2 regions of the Arthrobacter sp. LjRoot14 genome follow, and region 1 is predicted to be linked to the other one. Evidence: riboswitches for the same ligand, from Rfam matches in the RefSeq annotation. Region 1 holds a riboswitch; the other holds the start of a gene.
The links. Region 1 has a riboswitch for glycine ahead of ACSQ12_RS00380 (L-serine ammonia-lyase). Riboswitches for the same ligand answer to the same signal wherever they lie in the genome.
Positions count from the first base shown of each region.

Region 2: linked by a shared signal. The riboswitch ahead of gcvP (aminomethyl-transferring glycine dehydrogenase) and the one ahead of ACSQ12_RS00380 (L-serine ammonia-lyase) in region 1 are both predicted to bind glycine.

Region 1 covers NZ_CAXURL020000001.1:72,238-80,990, forward strand. Annotated here, with positions in the region: gene ACSQ12_RS00365 (DUF5997 family protein) at 1-399, opposite strand, end outside; gene ACSQ12_RS00370 (LysR family transcriptional regulator substrate-binding protein) at 477-1,250, shown strand; gene ACSQ12_RS00375 (hypothetical protein) at 1,254-1,589, opposite strand; glycine riboswitch at 1,794-1,891, shown strand; gene ACSQ12_RS00380 (L-serine ammonia-lyase) at 2,166-3,578, shown strand; gene lipA (lipoyl synthase) at 3,647-4,654, shown strand; gene ACSQ12_RS00390 (methylenetetrahydrofolate reductase) at 4,682-5,518, shown strand; gene cycA (D-serine/D-alanine/glycine transporter) at 5,508-6,977, shown strand; gene ACSQ12_RS00400 (hypothetical protein) at 7,105-7,380, shown strand; gene ACSQ12_RS00405 (lytic transglycosylase domain-containing protein) at 7,503-8,258, shown strand; gene ACSQ12_RS00410 (NADP-dependent oxidoreductase) at 8,298-8,753, shown strand, end outside.
Region 2 covers NZ_CAXURL020000001.1:852,935-861,687, reverse strand. Annotated here, with positions in the region: gene glyA (serine hydroxymethyltransferase) at 1-73, opposite strand, end outside; gene gcvH (glycine cleavage system protein GcvH) at 70-453, opposite strand; gene gcvT (glycine cleavage system aminomethyltransferase GcvT) at 663-1,820, opposite strand; gene gcvP (aminomethyl-transferring glycine dehydrogenase) at 1,832-4,684, opposite strand; glycine riboswitch at 4,889-4,987, opposite strand; gene ACSQ12_RS04050 (TetR/AcrR family transcriptional regulator) at 5,136-5,675, opposite strand; gene ACSQ12_RS04045 (MFS transporter) at 5,745-7,346, shown strand; gene ACSQ12_RS04040 (Dps family protein) at 7,438-7,917, opposite strand; gene ACSQ12_RS04035 (nitrilase-related carbon-nitrogen hydrolase) at 8,109-8,753, shown strand, end outside.

The DNA.
Region 1 (8,753 bases):
GGTCTTGGCGCGGGCTTTCTTCGCGTCCTTCTTGGCCGCTTCATCCTTGACGCGCTGCGCTTCGGCGCGGACTGCGGCGTGCGTGGAGCGCTCGGCGACCAGCCATGCCGGGGGAGCCTGCAGCAGCGCGGTGATTTCCGCCGTCGTAAGTGCTTCTTCGACACCGCCGCGGGCCAGGCCGCTGATGGAAACGTTCAGCTTCTGCGCCACCACCGGGCGGGGGTGCGGGCCGTTGCGGCGGAGTTCCGCCAGCCACTCCGGCGGGTTGGCCTGGAGCTCGGCGAAATCGGCGCGGCTGATGACCGAATCCTGGAACTCCTGGGGTGTTGCGGGCAGGTAGATACCAAGCTTCTTGGCAACGGTGGCCGGCTTCATGGACTGGGAGTTTGCAGAGGTCATGGTTCAAGGGTATCCGGCGGCAGGCCCTTCAGGGCACCAGCAGGGCTCTCCTGCAGCTCTGGCGGTACTGTGAACGTGTGTCCGCTGAAGAAGAATTCCCGCAAGTACCCGCGCCCGCTGAACCGGAAGGGCGCGTGCTGCGCTTCGCCTACGTTGCCGGAGTAACGCCGGGGAAATGGATCAGGCGCTGGGAAGAGCGGATGGCGGATGTTCCGTTGCATTCGTTCATGTCCGACGACGGCGCTCAGCTTTCAGTGCTCCGTGACGGTTCCGCCGACCTCAGTTTCGTCCGCCTGCCGGTGGAGCGCGAGGGCCTGAACGTGATTCCCCTGTATGAGGAGCAGCCCGTGGTGGTTGCTCCCAAGGGGCACGAGATTTCGGTCTTCGAAGAGGTGGCGCTGGCGGATCTTTCCGCGGAGACCTTCCTGGATGTGGCTGAGCTCGGCGGCCCGGAAGCCGCTTTGCAGGTGGTTGCCTCCGGTGCCGGGCTCGTGATCCTGCCGATGTCCGTTGCCCGCCACTTCAACGTCAAGGACACGGTGGCGCGGAAGCTTACCGGCGCACCCACCACGCAGATCGCCCTCGCCTGGCCCACTGAGGCCACGCGTGACGCGATGGCCGGGGCCGGAGAACCGGCCATGGATGAAGTGATCGAGGAGTTCATCGGGATTGTCCGCGGACGGACCGCCCAGAGCTCCCGCCAGCCGTCGGCGAAGGTGGAGCCGCCCAAGAAGGAACCGAAACCGGACCGGAGGGGAACCGGCGTCAAGAAGCCCAAGGTTGCGCAGCGCTACGCTCCCAATCCGGACAAGGGCCGCGGCAAGGGATCACGCAAGAAGGGCAAGCGCTAAGGCTCAGGCGGTGCAGGCGTCCTTGAGCGCTTTAACGGATTCCGCCGGAACCTGGTCGCCCGACTCGGCGATCTGGCGCAACGGAGTGGTGATCTCGGAGGGTACGCCGGCGGTCTCGGCGCCGGCCACGAGGCCGCCCAGCAGTTCCTTGTCCTTAACGCTGACAAGCCCGTCCTCCACGAGGGCGCACACCTGTCCCTTGACCTGGTCGGCGGCTGCGGTGGCAACCTGCGAGGCGCCGTCGTTCACAGCCTTTTCGGCTGCGTCCTGGACCTGCCCGCAACCGGTCAGTACAACGATGAGGGCGGTAACGGACAGGGCGGCGAGGCTGGATTTCATGCCTCCAGCGTAACAAGCAGGCCCGTGGGAGTGGTGCCAGGAGTTTTTGTCCAGATAATGGCCGCAAAACCGCGAGTTGCGCACATTATCTGGACAAAAACTCCTGCCCGCGGCCATCGTGACTTATGTGAAGTGACCCTGTTGCGGGCCGCCCCGGCAGCGGATAAGGTGTGAGCCGTGTCACCGGCAGGTGACGCATGCTTTTGATCTGCGGCGGGAGAGTCCTGCCGGTACGTTCAGCAGGCGCCGTAGGAGCAAATCCTCCCCAGGAATCTCTCAGGCCCACGTACCGCCGCGGCGAGGCAACTCTGGAAAGTAGTCCGGTCCCCGGGCTCACCGACGGTGCAAGCGGCACGCTGTAAAAGCGGGTCCGCGGAAACTCTCAGGTCACATACAGAGCGGGGAGGAACCCGAATCAACGTGGCGCCCTGCGTCACCTGAATTATGGAGTTCCTCTCGTGACGATTCAGCCGTCCTCTTACACCTTTGCATGCCCCCGCATCTGCCTGCCCTTCCGCCTCAGCGGGGGTCCACAGCCCGCTCCGCAGCGCCTGGGCAGCTAAGGAAACCCCGGCCATGGCTGTTGGTGTCTTTGATCTTTTTTCCATCGGGATTGGGCCTTCGAGTTCGCATACGGTGGGTCCGATGCGGGCTGCCGCGGTGTTCGCCGGGGAGCTTCGGGCTTCCGGGGACCTTGAGAAGGTGGCCGGGTTGCGGGTGGATTTGTATGGTTCCCTTGCTGCGACGGGGCATGGTCACGGGACTATGACGGCGGTCCTGCTGGGGTTGGAGGGGTACCACCCGGAGAAGATCCTCCCGGCTGAGGTGGAGGAGCGACTCGCGGCGATCGCGGAGACCGGGACCCTGGAGCTGGCCGGTGCGGTTTCGCTGCCGTACGGGGTGAAGGACATGGTGCTGCGGCCGTTGACGATCCTGCCGCGGCATACGAACGGGATGACGTTCACGGTCACGGATGCTGCCGGGGAGGTCCTGCATGCGGCGACGTTCTTTTCTGTGGGCGGCGGGTTTATTGTCCGTGAGGGCGAGGAGGGCGCGGCGCAGCTGGAGCTGGAGGAGTCGAAGAAGGAGCTGCCGCTGCCGTTCCGGACCGCGGCGGAGCTGCTGGGCCGGTGCCAGTCCAAGGGCTTGTCCATCGGGGAGGTCATGTTCGTCAATGAACGCGCTTCCCGGTCCGAGGCGGAGATCCGTGAGGGGTTGCTGCACATTTATTCCGTGATGGAGGAGTGTGTGGCGGTGTCCTTGAAGCGTGAGGGGTTGCTGCCCGGGGGGTTGAAGGTCCGCCGTCGGGCCCCGGACTGGCATGAGCGTTTGGTGAAGGAGAACCGGGGCCAGGACCCGGAGTACCGGGATCCGAAGTACTGGCAGGAGTGGGTGAACCTGATCGCGCTGGCGGTGAACGAGGAGAACGCCTCCGGTGGGCGGGTGGTTACGGCGCCGACGAACGGGGCGGCCGGGATCATCCCGGCGGTGCTGTATTACGCGTTGCATTTCGCGCCGGGCATGGACAAGGCGACGCAGGCGGACCGCGAGGACGTGGTGGTGAAGTTCCTGCTCGCTGCCGGTGCGGTGGGGGTGCTCTATAAGGAGCAGGCCTCGATCTCGGGGGCGGAGGTGGGTTGTCAGGGCGAGGTGGGTTCGGCGTCCTCGATGGCCGCCGCGGGCCTGGCCGAGGTGATGGGCGGGACGCCGGCGCAGGTGGAGAACGCCGCGGAGATCGCGATGGAGCACAACCTGGGGCTGACGTGTGATCCGATCGGCGGGCTGGTGCAGATCCCGTGCATCGAGCGGAACGCGATCGCGGCCGCGAAGGCGATCAACGCCGCGAAGATGGCGCTCTGGGGCGACGGCACGCACCGGGTGTCCCTGGACGAGGTGATCGTGACCATGCGCGAAACGGGCAGGGACATGTCCTCCAAGTACAAGGAAACCGCCATGGGCGGCCTCGCCGTCAACGTCGTCGAATGCTGACCCGAGCACCTGCTCCAGCACCAAAAAATTGGCCGGCCAACCGGCGCCCGCACAACGGAAAGAGAACTATGACACTGGCACCAGAAGGCCGGAAGATGCTGCGTATTGAGCAGCGCAATGCGGCTACTCCGGTGGAGCGTAAGCCGGAGTGGATCAAAGCCAAGGTCCAGATGGGCCCGGAGTTCGTCCAGCTCAAGAACCTGGTGAAGAAGGAAGGCCTGCACACCGTCTGTGAGGAGGCCGGCTGCCCGAACATCTTCGAGTGCTGGGAAGACAAGGAAGCCACCTTCCTGATCGGCGGCTCCGAGTGCACCCGGCGCTGTGATTTCTGCCAGATCGATACCGGCAAGCCCTCCCCGGTGGACATGTTCGAACCCACCAAGGTGGCCCGCTCGGTCCAGGCCATGCAGCTGCGCTACGCCACCGTGACCGGCGTGGCCCGGGACGACCTCGCCGACGAGGGCGTCTGGCTCTACGCCGAAACCGTCCGGAAGATCCACGAACTAAACCCGGGCACCGGCGTCGAACTCCTGATCCCGGACTTCTCCGGCAAACCCGAACACATCGCAGCGATCTGCGACTCCAAGCCCGAGGTCTTCGCGCACAACGTCGAAACCGTGCCGCGGATCTTCAAGCGCATCCGCCCCGCCTTCCGGTACGAGCGGTCCCTGGACGTCATCACGCAGGGCCGGAACCTGGGCATGGTCACCAAGTCCAACCTGATCCTGGGCATGGGCGAGACCCGCGAGGAAATCTCCGAAGCCCTCCGGGACCTGCACGACGCCGGCTGCGACCTGATCACCATCACCCAGTACCTGCGCCCCTCCGAACGGCACCTGCCGGTGGACCGCTGGGTCAAACCGCAGGAATTCGTCGACCTCGCCACCGAGGCCGAGGAAATCGGCTTCCTCGGCGTCATGTCCGGGCCCCTGGTCCGCTCCTCCTACCGTGCCGGCCGCCTGTGGGCCACCGCGATGCGCAAGAAGGGCTGGGAAATCCCGGACGAACTCGCGCACATCGAGTCCTCCGGCAGCACCCGCCAGGAAGCCAGCTCCCTCATCGCAGCACACTCCTGAGAACCATTTGATAGCCAGAGAGGACCAATGATGTTCCCCACCAGGACCGAAATCATCCCTTCAGAGGGAATCGTTGACCGGGTCCGGGCGCACGTGCCCGTGACCACGACGCTCACCGTCACGTGCCTGCCCCACCACGGCATCGAGCGGACCATGCGTGCCGCCGTGCAGCTGAGCGTGCTCGGCTACTCCGTCATTCCGCACCTCGCCGCGCGGAGCGTGCATGACCGCGCAGAGCTCACCGGAATCCTCCGCGACTGCAACGTGGCCGGCATCCGGGAAGTGTTCGTGATCGGCGGAGACCGGAAGCAGCAGGCCGGCCAGTACGGGTCCGCCCTTCCGCTGCTGGAAGACATCGCGCAGTACTCCGGCGGCATGATGCGGGTGGGCGTTGCCGGTTACCCGGAGGGCCATCCGGGGGTTGGCCCGGTGGACCTGCTGGACGCCCTGCTGGCCAAGGAGCACCTGGCCTCGCATGTCGTCACGCAAATGTGCTTCTCCGAGCCGAAGATCCTCGATTACGCTGCACTCCTGCGCCGCGAAGGGGTGCAGCTGCCCGTCTGGGCCGGCGTGGCGGGGTCCGTCCCTCGGACCAAGCTGGTCGCCCTGGCGGCGCAGATCGGCGTCGGAAGTTCGCTGACGTTCCTCAGCCGTAAAGGGCCGCTGGCGCGCAAGCTCCTCAGCGGTGACCGCTATTCGCCGCAAACCCTGGTGGCCGGGCTGGAACGCGAGCCGGGGAACATTGCCGGCATCCATCTGTACAGCTTCAACAACCTTGAGCCGGTTCCCGGCGAGCCGGATCAGGCGTCAACCTCAGCAGCACTCCAGTCCGCTTTGATCCGAGGAGCAGCACGTGACAACTAAGACCCTGACCGCCCGCCAGGAGCCGCATCTGGAGCGGCAGCTCAGCAACCGGCACATCCAGCTGATCGCTATTGGCGGCGCCATCGGCACAGGCCTCTTCATGGGCTCCGGAAAAACCATTTCAGCAGCCGGCCCGTCCGTCATCTTCGTCTACATGATCATCGGTTTCATGCTGTTCTTCGTGATGCGGGCCATGGGCGAGCTCTTGCTGTCCAACCTGAACTACAAGTCCTTCAGCGACTTCGCGGCGGACCTGCTGGGCCCCTGGGCCGGTTTCTTCACCGGCTGGACCTACTGGTTCTGCTGGGTGATCACCGGAATCGCGGACGTCATCGCCATCGCCAGCTACTCGAAGGAACTCTGGCCGGGGCTCCCGCTGTGGATCCCGGGCCTGGCCACCGTGGCCATCCTCCTGCTCCTGAACCTCACCACGGTGAAGGCGTTCGGCGAGACCGAGTTCTGGTTCGCGCTGATCAAGATCATCGCCATTGCGGCGCTGATCCTGGTGGGTCTGTTCATGATTTTCAGCGGATTCAAGTCCGACGCCGGCCCGGCCACCTTCTCGAACCTGTGGAGCCACGGCGGCTTCTTCCCGAACGAATTCATGGGTTTTGTGGCCGGCTTCCAGATCGCAGTGTTCGCCTTTGTGGGCATTGAGCTGGTGGGCACCACGGCCGCGGAGGCCAAGGACCCGGAGAAGAACCTGCCCAAGGCCATCAACTCCATCCCCATCCGGGTGCTGCTCTTCTACGTGGGCGCGCTCATCATCCTGATGTCCGTCACGCCCTGGACCCAGTTCCAGGCCGGCCACAGCCCGTTCATCGCCATGTTCTCGCTGGCCGGACTGGGTGCCGCTGCCACCGTAGTGAACCTGGTGGTGCTCAGCTCGGCCATGTCCTCGGCCAACTCCGGCATATATTCCACTTCGCGCATGGTTTACGGCCTGGCCCAGGAGGGTGACGCACCGTCTGTTTTCGGCGCCCTGTCCCGTCGCAAGGTCCCGCAGAACGCGCTGTTCCTCTCCTGCGTCCTGCTCCTCTCCGGCGTGGTCCTGATGTACGCGGGCCAGGACATCGGCAAGGCCTTCGACATGGTGACCACCGTCTCCGCCGTCTGCTTCGTTTTTGTCTGGTCCATCATCCTGGCCAGCTACATTGCCTTCCACAGGCGCCGCCCGCAGCTGCACGAGGCGTCCACGTACCGGATGCCCGGCGGCGTCCCCATGGTGTGGGTGGTCTTCGCCTTCTTCGCCTTCGTCCTGTGGGCCCTGACCACGCAGCCGGACACGCTGCTGGCGCTCCTGGTGACGCCGGTGTGGTTCATCCTGCTCGGCGCCGCCTGGCTGGTGCTCCGCCGCCGTCCCGCGCACCTGGCCCGCTACGCCACGTTCCAGGCTGAACTCAGCCAGGACATGGAGCCCGAATCCGCCGGGCGGGAACTGGGGGCGGTGAAGAACTGAGCACTGTGGAGCCGTTGAACAGCATGACGTCGGACTCGTCGGCTGCCTCGGGGGAATAACAGGGGCCCCGATGCGACTTGTTCTCTTTGGGGCGCCGACCACCGGCTGCCTCGTGAGAGGACCTCTTTTGCCTACTGCCTTTGTCCCGTTCACCGTCCGTGCCACTGTCCGCGAGGACCACAGGCGCTCTTTCCGCACAGACATCGAGCGGCTCACCTCCAGCCATCGTGGCTGGGCGCCGCTGGACATGGTCAAGTCCACGGATACGCAGGCCTTCCTGCGGGGAGCGGTGCCGAATAGCGTGCACACCGCCACCGATTCGAGCCTGGCCCGTTACCTCCAGGACCGCCTGGTGGCCGACAGCGACATCCACCTGGATCTCGCTGTCAGCATCGAGCGGTAACAGGCGCCTGAGCCCCGGACCATCAGGTCCGGGGCTTTTTGGCACCAAAAATTGAACAACGGGAAGATGGTGTAAGTTGCTCCCGGCTGAACAAAATACCGGAAGGGAGAACGCACTAGTCCATGCTCCGACTGAAACGCCTTGCCGTCTTCTGCCTTTTCGCGACCTGCGTCATCACCGGGCTTTTGTTCTGGGTGCTCCGCCCGTCCGGCCCTGCAGCGTTTTGGAGCCAGTCGGCGCCGCCGCAAGCAGGGGCGAAACTTGCGACGCTGCAAGGTTTCAGCGCCCGCGCCGTAGACATTACTGACAGCACGATAGACGCGGAGTGGCTCGGACGGACCGCGGCGCAGACCAACATTCCTGCGCGGGCACTGCAGGCCTACGCGGCTGCTGCAGAGCTCGCCAACACCGCTACGCCCGGGTGCCGGATCGGGTGGAATACCGTGGCCGCCATCGGTTTCGTGGAGTCCGCACACGGGAGCCACGGAGGCGGCAGCTTGTCCAGCACCGGGCAGGTGAGCGGACCAATCATCGGGCCCAGCCTCGACGGCGGCAATTTCGCCGCAATCCCGGACACGGACGACGGTGTGCTCGACGGCGATGCCCGCTGGGACCGCGCCGTCGGACCCATGCAGTTCATTCCCTCCACCTGGGAACAGGCAGGGCGGGACGGAAACGGCGACGGTGTCGCCGATCCGCTCAACATCGACGATGCCGCCCTCAGCGCCGCCACGTACCTGTGCGGGGCCGGCGGTGACCTCACCACCGCCCGGGGGTGGACCGGGGCGGTGCTCTCCTACAACCAGTCCGATTCCTACGTTCGCCAGGTGCGCGACCAGGCAAACGCATATGCGAAACAGTCGGGGTCTGCCGGGTAGGTCCGGAATAGTGGCCGGAAAGTATCCGTTGAGCCCTTCATGAAGGCAATTACTTACAGCGAATACGGAAGTCCGGACGTCCTTGAGTTGACGGAGCAGCCGCTACCCAAGGTCGGGCCGGGGATGGTCCTGGTCAAAGTCAAGGCGGCGGCGGTGAATCCGGTCGACTGGAAGATCATGGCCGGCTACTTGGACCCGGCCATGGATCTGCAGTTTCCGGCCATTCCCGGATGGGACGTGGCCGGCGTCGTCGAGTCGGTCGGTATTGACGCCCCACATTTCCGGCCCGGCGATGAAGTCATATCCTATGGCCGTAAAGACTACGTCCACGGCGGTAGTTTCGCTGAGTACATCGCGTTGCCGGAACGGCTCCTGGCCCGCAAGCCCGCATCCCTGACCTGGAACGAAGCCGCAGGACTTCCGTTGGCGGGCCTGACGGCATATCAGGTCCTCAACCGCCTGGACCTCAAGGCGGGGGAGACCGTGTTGATCCAT
Region 2 (8,753 bases), 780 kb from region 1:
CATCCAGGGACGGGGAGACTACCTGTTCGAAGGCGACAGTTCCGGTGCCTGCGCCCGCGGTTGCGCCGCTCACAGTTCGCCGCCGTTCTTGGAAGCGTATTCCTCGGCGGAGAGCAGCGGGCCGTCGGAATCCGCGGCCACCTTGAAGAGCCAGCCGGCACCGTACGGATCGCTGTTGATCAGTGCGGGGTCGTCGACGACGGCGGAATTGGTTTCCGTGACCTCGCCAGTGACCGGGGAGTACAGGTCCGAAACGGACTTGGTGGACTCGACCTCGCCGCAGGTCTCCCCTGCCGTCACGGTGGAGCCGACCTCGGGCAGGTCAACGTACACGATGTCGCCGAGGGCGTCCGTCGCCACGGCGGAAATGCCGATCGACACCAGGTTGCCGGCCTCGCGGGCCACCCACTCGTGCTCGTCGGAGTACTGCAGTTCAGCGGCTACTTTTGCCATGTGTTTTTCCTTCAGATTGGTTTGCGAAAAGTGAGAGAGCGTTGGCCCAAACACTGCAGGAAGTGAGAGAGCGTCGGGGCTGGGGTCCGGCAGCGTGCGTCAGAGCCACGTGGGCCCACACCGGCAGGGTTCCCTTGCCGAGCTTGCGAGGCTAGGGAGCCGGTGGGGAGCAGCACGCAGAGGATCTCAGCCCCAACGCAACCCGAAAGCTACTTTTGGCGCTTGTAGAAAGGCAGTGCCACAACTTCGAACGGCTCCGCCTTGCCGCGCAGGTCGATGTCCAGGGCAGTGCCCACCTCGGAGAATTCGACGTCGACATAGGCCAGGGCCACGGGGTAGCCCAGCGTGGGGCTCGGCTGGCCGGAGGTCACTTCGCCAACAACTGCGCCGTCCTTGAGCACCGGGTAGTGGCCGCGCCCCGCGCGCCGGCCCAGGCCCTTGAGGCCCACCAGCTTGCGTCCGCTCGTGGCACCGGCGCCGCCGGCCTTGAGTGCTTCGAGCGCCGCACGCCCCACGAAGTCGCTTTCCTTGGCGAGTGAGACTACCGGGCCGAGTCCTGCTGCATAGGGGTTGCCGTCGCGGGAGAGCTCATTGCCGTAGAGCGGCATTCCGGCTTCCAGGCGCAGCGAGTCGCGGCATGCCAGGCCGGCGGGGACGAGCTCGCCCTCCTCGGCGACGGCCGCTATGGCCTGCCACAGGGCTGCGGCGTCGTCGTTGTCCACGAAGATCTCGAAGCCGTCCTCACCCGTATAGCCGGTCCGGGCCAGCAGGAGGTCCTTGGGGGCGCCGGCCACCAGGAAGGGAACTTCGACGGCGGCGTAGTACTTCAGTCCGGTGACCAGCTCGTGCTGTGCCGCCGGAACCAGACGAAGCAGGATGGCTTCGGCCTTGGGACCCTGGACGGCGATCAGCGAGGTCGTTGCGGAAGCGTCCTCCACAACGACGTCGAACTTTGCAGCCCGTTCGGCGAGGGCGGCGGCGACCACAGCGGCGTTGCCGGCGTTGGGCACCACCAGGAACTTGTCCGTGCTGTTTCCTGCGGCGTCCGCCGCCGGGCGACGGTAAACGATGAGGTCGTCGATGATGCCGCCGTCTTCCTGGCAGATCAGCGAGTACTTGGCCTTGCCCACGGACATGGCGGAAATTTTGCCGACCAGAGCGTAGTCCAGGAAGGCTGCGGCGTCCGGGCCGGTGACCCAGACTTCGCCCATATGGGAGAGATCGAACAGTCCGGCAGACTTGCGGACGGCGTGGTGCTCGGCCAGCTCGGAGGAGTACTTCAGGGGCATCTGCCAGCCACCGAAATCGGTGAAGGACGCGCCGAGCTTCTTGTGCTCTTCATAGAGCGCGGTGTAGTTCTCAGTCATCGCGGGAATCCTTAGTTTTCGAAGTCTTCGATGGGCGGGCAGGAGCAGATCAGGTTGCGGTCCCCTGCTGCGCCGTCGATGCGGCCCACGGGCGGGAAGTACTTGTCCTGCTTGAGGTGGTGGACGGGGAAGGCGGCCTGCTCGCGCGGGTATTCGCGGCTCCAGTCGGAGGAGACGACGGCGGCCGCGGTGTGCGGTGCGTTGCGCAGCGGGGAGTTCTCCACCGTGAAGTCGCCGTTGGCCACCTGCTCGATTTCCTGGCGGATGGTGATCATGGCATCGATGAAGCGGTCAATCTCCACGAGGTCCTCGGACTCGGTGGGCTCCACCATGAGCGTGCCGGCAACCGGGAATGCCAGTGTGGGGGCGTGGAAGCCGAAGTCGATGAGGCGCTTGGCCACGTCTTCCGCCGTGACTCCCGTCTTGGCCGTCAGGGCACGCAGGTCCAGGATGCACTCGTGCGCCACGAGTCCGCCTTCGCCGGTATACAGGACCGGGAAGAACTCGTTCAGGCGGGAAGCGATGTAGTTCGCCGCCAGCAGCGCGGACTTGGTGGCCTCGGTCAGGCCGGTACCGCCCATCAGCTTCACGTAGGCCCAGGAGATCGGCAGCACCCCGGCGGAACCGAAGCGCGAGGCCGAGATTGCCACGCCGTGGCCGTCTTCGTGGGCAGCCTTGTTGGCATCACCCGGCATGAACGGCGCAAGGTGGGCCTTGGCTGCTACCGGGCCGACGCCCGGCCCGCCGCCGCCGTGCGGGATGCAGAAGGTCTTGTGGAGGTTCAGGTGGGACACGTCGCCGCCGAACTTGCCCGGCTGCGCCAGGCCCACCAGGGCGTTCAGGTTGGCGCCGTCAACGTAGACCTGCCCGCCGGCCGCGTGCACCGAGTCGCAGATTTCGCGGACGTCGGCGTCGTACACACCGTGCGTGGACGGGTAGGTGATCATGATCGCGGACAGGACGTCCTTGTGGGTTTCGATCTTCGCCTGGAAGTCGGCGTGGTCGATGGTGCCGTCGGCTGCGGTGGCCACGACGACCACCTTCATGCCGGCCAGGACGGCGGACGCGGCGTTGGTGCCGTGCGCCGAGGCCGGGATCAGGCAGACGTTGCGCTGGTCATCGCCGCGGGACAGGTGGTAGCCGCGGATCGCCAGCAGGCCCGCAAGCTCGCCCTGCGAGCCGGCGTTCGGCTGGATGGAAACCTGGTCGTAGCCGGTGATCTCCGCGAGGTCCGCTTCCAGGCCCTCGATCAGTTCACGCCAGCCTTCGGTCTGGGAGTCCGGGGCGAAGGGGTGGATGGAGGCAAACTCCGGCCAGGAGATGGCTTCCATCTCGGCGGTGGCGTTCAGCTTCATGGTGCATGAACCCAGCGGGATCATGGTGCGGTCCAGCGCGAGGTCGCGGTCCGAGAGCTTGCGGATGTAGCGCAGCAACTGGGTTTCCGAGCGGTGTGTGTTGAAGACCGGGTGCTGCAGGTAGTCCGACGAACGCTCGACGGCGGCCTCGAGGGCGAAGCCTGCGTCGTCCGAGGCAACCTCGGCGCCGAAGACGGCGGCAACGGCGGCGACGGTATCCGGCGTCGTGGTTTCGTCAGCGGAGATGCCGACGGTGTCGGCGTCGATGCCGCGCAGGTTGATGCCCCTGGCTTCGGCGGCGGCGACGATGTCGGCGGCCTTGCCCGGCACGCGGACGGTGATGGTGTCGAAGAAGCTGCCGTGCAGGATCTCGAGGCCTGCGCCCTGCAGGGACGCCGCCAGGCTGCGCGCGTTCTGGTGGACGGTCTCGGCGATCGACTTCAGTCCGTCAGGGCCGTGGTAGACGGCGTACATCGACGAAACGATGGCCAGCAGTGCCTGTGCGGTGCAGATGTTGGATGTGGCCTTTTCGCGGCGGATGTGCTGCTCGCGGGTCTGCAGGGCAAGGCGGTAGGCCGGGGTGCCGGCGTTGTCCTTGGACACACCCACCAGGCGGCCGGGCATGGAACGCTCAAGACCCTTCTGGACGGCCATGTAGGCGGCGTGCGGGCCGCCGAAGAACAGCGGCACACCCAGGCGCTGGGTGGAGCCGACGGCGATGTCCGCGCCCTGCTCACCCGGAGGGGTAATCAGGGTCAGCGAGAGGAGGTCGGCCGCGACGGTGACCAGCGCGCCGCGTTCCTTCGCGGCGGCGATAACGGCGGCGTGGTCGAAGACCCGGCCGGAAACGCCCGGCTGCTGCAGCACGATGCCGTTGATGACGCCGTCGGGAAGCCCCTTGGAGAGGTCCGCCACCTCAACCTCGAAGCCGAGCGCCTCGGCACGGCCCTTGACGATGGCGATGGTCTGCGGCAGGACATCGGCGTCCAGGACCGTCTTGCCGTCATGGGCGGCCTTGTTCTTGTTGGCACGCCGCATCATCAGGACTGCTTCAGCCACGGCGGTGGCTTCGTCCAGCAGGGAGGCGTTGGCGATGGGCAGGCCCACGAGGTCCTGGACCATGGTCTGGAAGTTCAGGAGTGCCTCAAGGCGGCCTTGGGAGATTTCCGGCTGGTAGGGCGTATAGGCGGTGTACCAGGCCGGGGATTCGAGGATGTTGCGGCGGATCACTGCCGGGGTCACCGTGTCGTAGTAGCCCTGGCCGATCATCTGTACTGCCGTCTTGTTCTTGGCAGCCAGCTTGCGCAGCTCGGCCAGTACCTCGACCTCGCTCAGGGCGTCCTGCAACGTCAGGGCGACTTCCTGGCGGATGTCCTTGGGGACCGCGGTGTCTACCAGCGAGTCCACGGTGTCGTAGCCGACGGACTTGAGCATGGTGTCGATGTCGGCCTGGCGGCGGGCGCCAATATGCCGGTCGACGAAGGTGGTGGAGGCTGAACTAACCGTCACGAAGGAACTCCATTACTAATGGCGGCGCAGGGTACGCCGCAGTGGTCCGGGTTCCTCCCCGCTCTGTATTGGACCTGAGAGTTTCCGCAGGACCGTGCTCTCGCACAGCTCCGCTTGCACCGTCGGTGAGCATCGCGTGTCCTGGCTTGTTGCCCCCAACATGGTTGGGACACAAACGGACAGCATGCTGCTTTCCAGAGTTGCCTTGCCGCGGCGGTACATGGGCCTGAGAGATTCCTGGGGAGGGTTTGCTCCTACGGCGCCTGCTTGTACCTACTTGCAGAACTCTCCCGCCGCAGATCAAAGGCATATTTAGTTAGCGGTGACAACAGTCACAGCGTCAATTGTCCTACGTGCAGGTCCAGTCTGCAAACTCCGCACCCAGGCCGACGCCGCGTTACGGCCCGGGTCGCGGCGGTACCGGAAGGCAGGCCCCGCCCTCGTGGCACTGTCAGCCGCGAAGGCGTTCGACGGCGGCCAGCAGGCTGTCGACGTCGCCGCCCATTTCGGACGGGGCGGCGCCGGGTCCGCTGGCCAGCATGGCATTGAAGTAGAGGCCGTCACCCATGTACAGCACGGCCTTGGCCATGGCCGGGCCGACGTCTCCGGCCAGAAGTTCCAGCCAGCTCCCCTGGACGGCCGCGAAACGATGCAGCGTTTCCTGGTGCGCGACTTCGGCGAGCCGGGTGGCAGCCACAAAGACCCGGTCCAGCGGAGTGTCCGCCCAGAGCGAGGACCTGATGAAATAGACCGCGGCCCCCTCCGGAGCTTTGGCCATGGCGTCCAAATCCCCCGCAACGAGCCGGTCCATGCGCTCGAGCAGGGCGGAAATCATGGCTTCCTTGTTCGGGAAGTGATACAGGAGCCCGCCCTTGGAAACCCCTGCCCGCCGGGCCACAGCATCCAGCGTGGCGGCGCGTTCACCCACCTCGATCAGCAGGGATTCAAAGGCGTCGAGCACAGCCTCGCGGGCAACGGGTTTTCTGGCCATGGTTCCTATCATGCCCGGTGGCCCGGGCTCATTTCTTAACTATACCGTCCAGACGGTACAGTTATATTCATGGGAAACTCGCAGTCACCTTCGACGCCGGCCATGCAGCGCCTCACTTCCGCAGCGCCCGCGGCTGTCGGCAGCCGCTCCCCGATTCCGAAGCGGGGGCGCGACTGGCTGGCCCTGGCGCTTTTGATGTTCCCGGTACTTCTGGTCGCCGTGGACAACACCGCGCTGACGTTCGCGCTGCCCGCCATCGCCGGCAGCCTCGAGCCCACCGGCGTACAGCTGCTGTGGATTGTTGACGCCTACCCCCTGGTCCTTGCCGGCCTCCTGGTTGCCATGGGAAGTTTCGGCGACAGAATCGGCCGCCGGCGGCTCCTGCTGATCGGAAGCAGCGGTTTTGCCGCGGTGTCGGCGGCCACTGCTTTCGCCCCCAGCGCAGAATGGCTGATCGCCGGCCGCGCAGCACTCGGATTCTTCGGTGCGATGCTCATGCCGTCCACCCTGTCCCTGATCCGCAACATCTTTCCGGACCCCAACCGGCGCAGGCTGGCTATCGCCATCTGGGCGGCGGGGTTCTCGGGCGGCGCCGCACTGGGGCCGATTTTTGGCGGCTGGCTCGTGGAGCACTACTGGTGGGGCGCAATCCTGCTGGTGGCCGTGCCCATCATGCTGCCCATCCTGCTGCTTGGCCCGGCCTTGATTCCCGAGTCCAGGGACCCCCGGCCAGGAGCGGTGGATGGTGCCAGCATCACCCTTTCGCTGCTGACAATGGTTCCGCTGGTCTACGGCATCAAATCGCTGGCAACGGAGGGCTTCCATCCCATGCCGGCAGCGGCCATCGGCTTCGGGCTGCTCATGGGCTACGTCTTCGTCCGGCGCCAGAGGAGGCTGTCCAGTCCGCTGCTGGACATGAGCCTCTTCGGAAACAGGATCTTCAGCACGGCCATCACGGCCAACGTCCTGGCACTCTTTTCCTTCAACGGCTTCATCCTGTTCCTGGCCCAGCACCTCCAGCTACTGGAGGGCCAGCGGCCCACGGAGGCCGGAATCGCCATGATCCCGGCCCTGGTTGCCACCGTGGTTGCCGGCCTGTTCGTGGTCCCGCTGGTGCGGAAAGTCCGGCCGGGATTTGTGGTGGCCGGAGGCCTTTCCCTCAGCGCCACCGGCTACTTCATGGTGGCCTTCGGGGACCACTCGGGCGGTCCGGCCGTCCTGCTGGGCGCCCTACTGGTCCTGGCCCTCGGCGTGGGAGCAGCCGAAACGATTTCCAACGACCTGATCCTGGGGTCGGTCCCGCCGGAAAAGTCGGGGGCGGCAGCTGCCATTTCGGAGACCGGCTATGAGATCGGCTCACTCCTCGGCACGGCCGTCCTCGGCTCAATCCTGACGGCGTCCTACCAGCGGAACCTGGTCCTGCCGGAGGGCATTGCAGGCCCAGGCCCCGGCAGCGCCGCGGAGGGGATCACGCAGGCCCGCGAAACCCTGGCGGGGGCCATGGAACTCGCCCATTCGCTCCCCGCACCACTGGCGGACGCCCTGACGTCCGCCGCCCGGGTTGCGTTTGAATCGGGCGTCCACGTGACGGCCTCCATCGGGCTGGTACTGATGGCGGGGGCGGCAGCCCTCGTCGCCGTCGTACTCCGCGGAGTACCCAAGGCCACATAGCGCCGGCAGGCCACCAACCTTCGCCCGCACCCCGCCAAACAGAAAGCCCGGCACCGGAGTCATCCGATGCCGGGCTCACGTACTGCCGGCCCTACTTGCTGTCGGGAGTGGTCACGCTGGCCGAGGCCTTCATGTTCTCCGCGCCCACCATCCAGGCGTACTGTTCGAGCTTGGCGATGAACTCATGGAGAAGGTCCGCCGTCGTGGGGTCTTCCTCGTCGACTTCATCGTGGACCTTGCGCATGGTGCCCACAGCCGCTTCGAGCGCCGCCACAATGCGGTCCACGGCGTCCTTGGTGCTGATCAGCCCCTGCGGAAACTGCGCAAGGCTCGTGGTCTCGGCAACCGTGGCACTACGGCCGTCCGGCAGGGCATGGAGTGCACGCATGCGCTCCGCCATGTCATCGGCGAAGTTCCGGGCGGCGTCGATGATTTCATCCAGCTGCAGGTGGAGGTCGCGGAAGTTCGTTCCCACGATATTCCAGTGGGCCTGCTTGCCCTGGATATGCAGTTCAATCAGGTCCGCGAGCACAGCCTGCAGATTATTCGTCAGCGTCGGTGATGCCTTCATTGATCCTCCTGGTGTCAGCGGTTTCTCGGGTAATCCGAAACTATCCCAGCCGCCACAGCGGCGCCACCGAATCTCGCGGGCGGCTTAACAAAATGAATATTCCTCATTTTCCCTTGCCATGAGGCACCTCCGCGTGAATACTAAATGAACGTCATTCATTTAGTGACGACCGTCTCACTGGAGTATTCACCATGATTGAAATCACCTGCCTCGAACCGCCCGTTTCCCTGGCGCGGACCCAGCCCTCTGCCCGTCCCGCCCTGAGGATCGCCGTGGTCCAGCACCGCTGGCACGCCGACCCCGCGGAACTCCGCCTCGAACTTGATGAGGGCATCGGTCGGGCCGCCCGGCTGGGAGCCACTGTCGTCTTCCTGCCGGAACTCACGCTGTCCCGCTACCCGGCGGATACGCTCCCTGACAACGACACGTCCCGTTCGTGGGCCGCCCGTCCCCGCCCGTCGGACCTCGCCGAGGACCTGCTGACCGGCCCCACGTTCCGGTTCGCCGCCGGGGCCGCACGCCGGCACGGGATCACCGTCCACGCCTCCCTGTACCAGCGCGCGGAGAACCCCGACGGTTCGGACGACGGCCTGGGACTGAACACGTCCATCCTGGTGTCCCCCGAGGGCGAACTGCTGGCGCGCACGCATAAGCTTCACATCCCGGTGACCGCAGGCTACTACGAGGACAAGTTCTTCCGCCCGGGCCCGGCCGTGGAGGACGCCTACGAGGTCCACTCCCCCGCCGAACTGGGCGGCGCCCGGCTGGGCATGCCCACCTGCTGGGACGAATGGTTCCCGGAACTCGCGCGCCTGTATTCCCTGGGTGGCGCGGAA